2 regions of the Roseovarius sp. SCSIO 43702 genome follow, and region 2 is predicted to be linked to the other one. Evidence: riboswitches for the same ligand, from Rfam matches in the RefSeq annotation. Region 2 holds a riboswitch; the other holds the start of a gene.
What was found. A riboswitch is a leader RNA that binds a small molecule or an ion and turns the genes downstream of it on or off. The one in region 2 is predicted to bind cobalamin.
Positions count from the first base shown of each region.

Region 1: it holds a riboswitch for cobalamin, as region 2 does, so the genes downstream of both, K1T73_RS11500 (TonB-dependent siderophore receptor) here and K1T73_RS08045 (hypothetical protein) in region 2, are expected to answer to the same signal.

Region 1 covers NZ_CP080623.1:2,333,531-2,336,937, reverse strand. Annotated here, with positions in the region: gene K1T73_RS11510 (FAD-binding oxidoreductase) at 1-75, opposite strand, end outside; gene K1T73_RS11505 (aspartate aminotransferase family protein) at 226-1,599, shown strand; cobalamin riboswitch at 1,682-1,896, shown strand; gene K1T73_RS11500 (TonB-dependent siderophore receptor) at 2,036-3,407, shown strand, end outside.
Region 2 covers NZ_CP080623.1:1,638,354-1,641,760, forward strand. Annotated here, with positions in the region: gene K1T73_RS08035 (ATP-dependent helicase) at 1-778, shown strand, start outside; gene K1T73_RS08040 (hypothetical protein) at 858-1,205, shown strand; cobalamin riboswitch at 1,315-1,518, shown strand; gene K1T73_RS08045 (hypothetical protein) at 1,623-1,892, shown strand; gene K1T73_RS08050 (trimethylamine methyltransferase family protein) at 2,000-3,407, opposite strand, start outside.

The DNA of each region.
Region 1 (3,407 bases), 700 kb from region 2:
CGCGTCCTCGTGCCAGTAGGGCGCGCCCGACCAGTCCGGCAGCCAGATGGATCGGGGAGGGGTCTCGGCGTTCATGGGGGCCTCGCAAGGTGGGTGGTTCGGCGCACGCTAGAAGCGCCGCGCGCGGTTGGCAACACCGCGCGAGAGGCCGCAAGGGGGGTGGAAGGGGCGCGTGCAATCCGCTACGGCTGACGCGGTATTCTCGGTCACAGGGAGGGACGTGGCATGCTCAGGAACGATCAACTGGAACAATGGGACCGCGAGGCGTTCTTTCACCCCTCGACACACCTGGCCCAGCACGCCCGTGGCGAAAGCCCCGCGAGGGTGATCCGCACCGCGAGCGGGTCGCATATCGAGGATCGCGACGGCACGAAATTCCTTGACGCCTTTGCCGGTCTCTATTGCGTCAACGTGGGCTATGGCCGCGAGGAGATCGCCGATGCCATCGCGGCGCAGGCGCGCGAGCTGGCCTATTACCACTCCTATGTGGGACATGGCACGGAGGCGTCGATCACGCTTGCGAAAATGATCCTCGACCGCGCGCCCAAGGGCATGTCGAAGGTCTATTTCGGCCTTGGCGGCTCGGACGCGAACGAGACGAATGTCAAGCTGGTCTGGTATTACAACAACATCCTCGGCCGGCCGGAGAAGAAGAAGATCATCTCGCGCTGGCGCGGCTATCACGGATCGGGACTCGTGACCGGGTCGCTGACGGGACTGGAGCTTTTCCACAAGAAATTCGACCTGCCGGTCGAACAGGTGATCCACACCGAGGCGCCCTATTACTTCCGCCGTGACGATCTCGACCAGACCGAGGAGGAGTTCGTGGCGCATTGCGTGAACGAACTCGAGGCGCTGATCGAGCGCGAAGGTGCCGACACCATCGGCGCCTTCATCGGCGAGCCGGTGCTGGGCACCGGGGGTATCGTGCCGCCGCCCGAGGGTTACTGGGCCGCGATCCAGTCGGTCCTCAAGAAACACGATATCCTGCTCATCGTCGACGAGGTCGTCACCGGTTTCGGACGACTGGGCACGATGATGGGGTCGGATCACTACGGCATCGCGCCCGACATCATCACCATCGCCAAGGGTCTCACCTCGGCCTATGCGCCGCTTTCGGGGTCGATCGTGGGCGACAAGGTCTGGAAGGTGCTGGAACAGGGCACGGACGATAACGGGCCCATCGGCCACGGCTGGACCTATTCGGCGCATCCCATCGGGGCGGCGGCGGGCGTGGCGAACCTCAGGCTCATCGACGAATTGAATCTCGTCGCGAACGCGGGCGAGGTGGGCACCTATCTCAACACCGAGATGCAGCGCGCGCTTGGCGATCATGCCCATGTGGGAGACGTTCGCGGGGAGGGGATGCTGGCCGCCGTCGAGTTCGTGAAGGACAAGGGCGACCGCGTGTTCTTCGATCCCGCGCAGAAGATCGGGCCGCAGATCGCCGCGAAGCTGCTCGAGCAGGACCAGGTGATCGCGCGGGCCATGCCACAGGGGGACATCCTGGGCTTCGCGCCGCCCTTCTGCCTGACGAAGGACGAGGCGGACCGCGTGGTCGCCGCAACGGTGCGCGCGGTCGAGGCCGTTCTGGGCTGATCCGCCCGGTGTTGCGCGGCATCTTTCCGAGATCGCCGCGCAACCCATCGACTTTCCCCCTTCCCACGCGATCCGACTCGCGCTAAAGCCGGGGTGCTTCGGTCCGGGCGCATATGTCCGGGTAATAGGGAACGCGGTGCGGCGCCGATCCGGTGGCCAATTCCGCGACTGCCCCCGCAACTGTAGGCGGTGAGCGAAGCCGGACCATGTCACTGCCGCGCGATAGGGCGCGGTGGGAAGACCCGGCCAAGCGTCGACCCGCAAGTCAGGAGACCTGCCGAGGTGATCACCCTGTCCGGGCGCGGGGCGCGTCATGGGCAACGGACCTTTCCGTAGTGGTGGCATTCGCACCGTCTGCGGGGGCCATTCATCCTTTCCGCAGACATTCACACGGCTCGGTCGCCCGAAGAACGGCGGCGGGAAAGGAAGACGGGACATGACGCGTTTCACCATCGCGGCCCTCATGGGCACATCGGCACTCACCCTCGTTCAGGCGGCAACGGCGCAGGAGGCTTTCGATCTCGACACGATCATCGTGTCGGGAAGCCTGACCCCGGTGGAGGCCGGGCGCAGCGGCGCCTCGGTCGAGGTGATCGAGGACGAGAACCTGAGCCGCCGCGACACCACGGTCATCCAGCGGCTCACGCGGCTGCCGGGGGTGAGCGCCACGTCGAACGGTGGGCTCGGCGCGCTTTCGACGGTGCAGGTGCGCGGGCTTCCGGCGCGCTATGTCAGCGTGCGTTACAACGGGATCGACGTGGCAGACCCCTCGGGCACGCAGAACCAGTTCAACTTCGGCGGCCTCACGCCCCTCAGCGTGGACCGGATCGAGGTGCTGAAGGGGTCGCAATCGGCGCTCTACGGCTCGGAAGCCATCGCGGGGCTCATCGACGTGACGAGCTATCGCCCCGAGAAACTGGGCTTCTCGGGCGAGGTCCTGACCGAGGCGGGCAGCAACGAAACCTACCAGGGCGCGCTCAACCTTGGCCACAAGACCGAACGCGGGCAACTGGCCTTCACCTATGCGCATACCGAATCCGACGGGATTTCCAACCGGTCGAGCGACACCGAGAAGGACGGGTTCGATCAGGACATGGTCGTGCTTTACGGTGATTACGCGGTTTCGGACAGTCTCAAGCTGGGCGCGACGGCCTTCTATCGCAACGGCGATACCGAATACGACCTGTCGCGCACCGACAGCGCCGGCCTGATCTCGAGCGAGGAGATCGGAGCGCGCGTCTTCGCGGAGTTCGAAACGGGACCGGTGACCCACACGCTCAGCTACGCGCATTACGAGATCGACCGGGACGATCCGCAAAGCCCGTTCACCATTGCCTTTGACGGCGAGCGCAAGACGCTGGCGTATCTCCTGAGCGCGGAGCTCGGGGCGCGGACCACGCTGAACGGTGGCGTGGAATACACCGAGGAGAGCTATGCCACGGCCCCCGGAACGTCGCCCTTCGCCAGCCCCGCGGCGCGGGGATCGGAGGACAACACCGCCGTCAATGTCGAGCTTCTGCACCAGGTGACGCCGGATTTCGACATCTCGGCGGCGCTGCGTCACGACGACAATTCGTCCTTCGGCGGCAAGACGACGGGCCGTATCGCGGCGATCTGGCGCCCGGCCGATGACCTCGCGATTCGCGCGCTCATCGGCACCGGCTATCGCGCTCCCTCGCTCTACGAGCGCTTCGGGCAATACGGCGTGGCCACGCTGCGCCCGGAGGAAAGCCGCAGCTTCGAACTGGGCGTCGAAAAGACCTTCGGCGACCTGGGGTTCGTGGAAGCGACGCTGTTCTATACCGAGA
Region 2 (3,407 bases):
GATGTGGCAGAACGACAAGACGCCCGAGGCGCCGGGCCGACTCGAGAACCTTAAGGAACTGGTGAAGGCGCTGGAGGGGTTCGAGAACCTGCAAGGCTTCCTCGAGCATGTCAGCCTCATCATGGACAACGAGAGCGACGAGGCGGGCGAGAAGGTCAGCATCATGACGCTGCACGCCGCGAAGGGGCTGGAGTTTCCGGCCGTCTTCCTGCCGGGCTGGGAGGACGGGCTTTTCCCGTCGCAACGCAGCATGGACGAGAACGGTCTCAAGGGCGTGGAGGAAGAGCGGCGGCTCGCCTACGTCGGAATCACGCGGGCCGAGGAGCTTTGCACCATTTCCTTCGCGGGCAACCGTCGGGTGTTCGGGCAATGGCAGTCCTCGCTGCCCTCGCGCTTCATCGACGAGTTGCCGGAGGAGCATGTGGAGGTGTTGACGCCGCCCGGTCTCTACGGTGGTGGCTATGGCGCGGCGGGCATGACGAGCGGGATCGAGGAGCGTGCAGCGCGGGCCGATGCCTACAACTCGCCCGGTTGGCGAAGGCTTCAGGCGCGGGCAGGCGAGCGGCCCCTGAGCCAGCCCCGCGAGAGCAAGTCGAGCGTCATCGACATGCAGGCCGTGAGCGCGCACACGGTCGGCGAAAGCGTGTTCCACCAGAAGTTCGGCTATGGCCGGATCGAGGGGATCGAGGGCGACAAGCTCGAGATCGCGTTCGAGAAGGCCGGCGTGAAGAAGGTGGTCGCGCGGTTCGTCACCGGGGCGGACGATGTGCCGTTCTGAACGCGCCGGGCCGGGGATGGCTTGATCCGGGCCCGGCTTCTCCTAGCTTCTGCAGGGTAGCGGAAAAGGAGATGTTCACATGATACGAGTTTGTCTGGCCGCAGGAATTTTCGCCCTGGCAACGCCTCTGGCCGCCGCCGACTTGGCGGATGCCGAGTTGATCAACGAGACGATCATCGGCAACACCGTCGAGGGCGAGATGGAAAGCGGCGGTCCCTATGCCGAATTCTATGACGAGGACGGCACGATTCGGGCGCTCGATTACACTGGCGAATGGTCGGTCGAGGAAAACCAGCTCTGCTTCGATTACGGCGAGGAGTCAGCGTGCTGGGATGTGATGATCGACGGCGACGAGGTGACGTGGATGGTGGACGGCAAGGCCGGGGGCACCGGCATCGTTCTCAAAGGAAATCCCAAGGGTTACTGAGCGCGGCGCGTGTTCGCGAAACCTGTCGGGGCGGGGCTGCGGGATGCGCAGCCCCGCCTTTTTCATGCGCGAGTGCAGAGAAGTCTTGATCCGGTTTAGCGCCCGCGGCACAGTCATCGCATCCTAGGGTGCCGCCCCCGAAAGGGGTCGGAGAATTGGGAAGCCGGTTGAAGTCCGGCGCTGCCCCCGCAACGGTAAGGAGGGGCGACAGGGCGTTATGCCACTGGATCGGGATCGATCCGGGAAGGTGCCCGTCGCAGGCCATGCGGCCAACCTCTCAGCCCGGAAACCAGCCTTGGGATCACGTCAAACCGCGGGGGGCGGTGGCGGCGGAGAATGCCCGACTTGTCAAGGCATTGGTCCCCGAAGCTCATCCCCGCCCCAGCCGGCCCGGGGTGTGGTCGGGGAGAAAAACACATGACGATGACACGCATCCTGAGCGGTCTCGAGGAGAGCGAGACGTTGGGCGCCGAGGCGGAGGCCATGGCGCGTTTGGGGTTCCTCGAATGGGCGCTCGCCGCCGAGGGCCAGGTCACGCCGGATACGGTACGCGATGCGCTCGCACACCCGGCAGCGCGGCACGCCGAAAGCGCGGCGGCGCAGGCCTTCGTGGGATATCTGCGCGAGGCCGTGCAGGCGGCGAGCGCACCGCGCGGACGGCGGGGACGGGCGCGTCTGGTGCATTAGCTTGGCAGAAGGCGGTTAACGCCTCCTTCACGTGGTGCCCCGCATGGGGGGCGCGGCGTTCAGGTCGGCCCGCGATGGATGCCACGTCGGTGCATCGAGCCGATGCGTCAGCTTTCCGGAGCCGCGCCTCCCGCCTCCGAAAGCCGGGCCACGCGCTCGCGAAAGGTCGCGAGCCGGTCGGGATCGCCGATGGGATCGGGCGCATCGCGAAGGATGTCCTGCCAGAGCCCGGTCGCACGGGCCGAGGCGTCGATGCCGCCATGCTCGGACCAGGTGCCGAAATTCGACCAGTCGCCCACGAGGGGCTCGTAGAACTCGGTCCGGTAGCGCTCCATCGTGTGTCCGGTGCCGAAGAAATGCCCGCCCGGCGGCACCTCGGCCAGCGCGTCGAGCGCGATCTCGGCGTCATCGGCTGGCGACGGGGTGCAGAGCTCGGCCATCATCTGAAGCACCTCGAGATCGGTGATGAGCTTTTCGTAGGACACGGTCAGCCCGCCTTCGAGCCAACCGGCGGAATGCACGATGACCGTGGCCCCGGCCAGAAGGCAGCCCCAGTTCGCGAACTGCGTCTCGTTCGCCGCCTGCGCGTCGGCGATGTTGGCCGCCGATCCCGAGGCGCAGCGCCAGGGCAGGCCGAGCCGGCGTGCCAGTTGGCCCGCGGCCAGCGAGGCGCGGAAGTGTTCGGGCGTGCCGAAGGCCGGTGCGCCAGTCTTCATGTCCACGTTCGAGGTGAAGGTGCCGTAGCAGACAGGCGCGCCGGGGCGCGCAAGCTGGGTGAGGGTGATCGCGGCCAGCGCCTCGGCGTGGCTGAGCGTGATCGCGCCCGCCACGGTGATGGGCGCCATGGCCCCCATGAGCGTGAAGGGTGTCACGATCGAGACCTGGCCCGCGCGCGCGAAGTCGATTAGCCCCTGCGCCATGGGGATGTCGAGGGTGCGCGGGCTGTTGGTGTTGATGATCGTGTAGCAATGCGGGTTGGCGGCGAACTCGGCGTCCGAGAGGCCGCGGAATTCCTGCAAGAGCTCGAAGCTCTGCCGGACCTGGGGCGTGCCGCGGGCGAAGACGAAGGGCAGCTTGTCGGTCAGCGCGAATTGCGCGTCGAGCGTGGCGTAGTGGCGCAGGTGCATCGGCACGTCCTGCGGCTCGACCAGGGGCGGAACCATGTGGAGCACGTCGAAATGCTGGGTCAGGGTCACGAGCTCGCGGAAGTCGCGTTCGCAGCCTGGCCTGCGCCCGCGCGCAAGGTCGGTGGCATGGGGCGCCCCCGCGCCCGGCTGGAACACCAGCCGGCCCAGTTCGAGCGTCACGTCGCGGTCGCGCGTGGCGGCGCGGCAATGGATCGCGCGGGGGGCGCGGGCCACGGCCGCCTCGACGATATCGCGGCCCAGGCGGACCATCTCGCCCGCCTGGTCGACACGCGCGCCCGCTTTCGAGAAAAGCGCGCGGGCCTCGGGGAGAAGCACCTTGATCCCCAGTCGTTCCAGCACCTCGAGCGCCGCCTCGTGCATCGCCTCG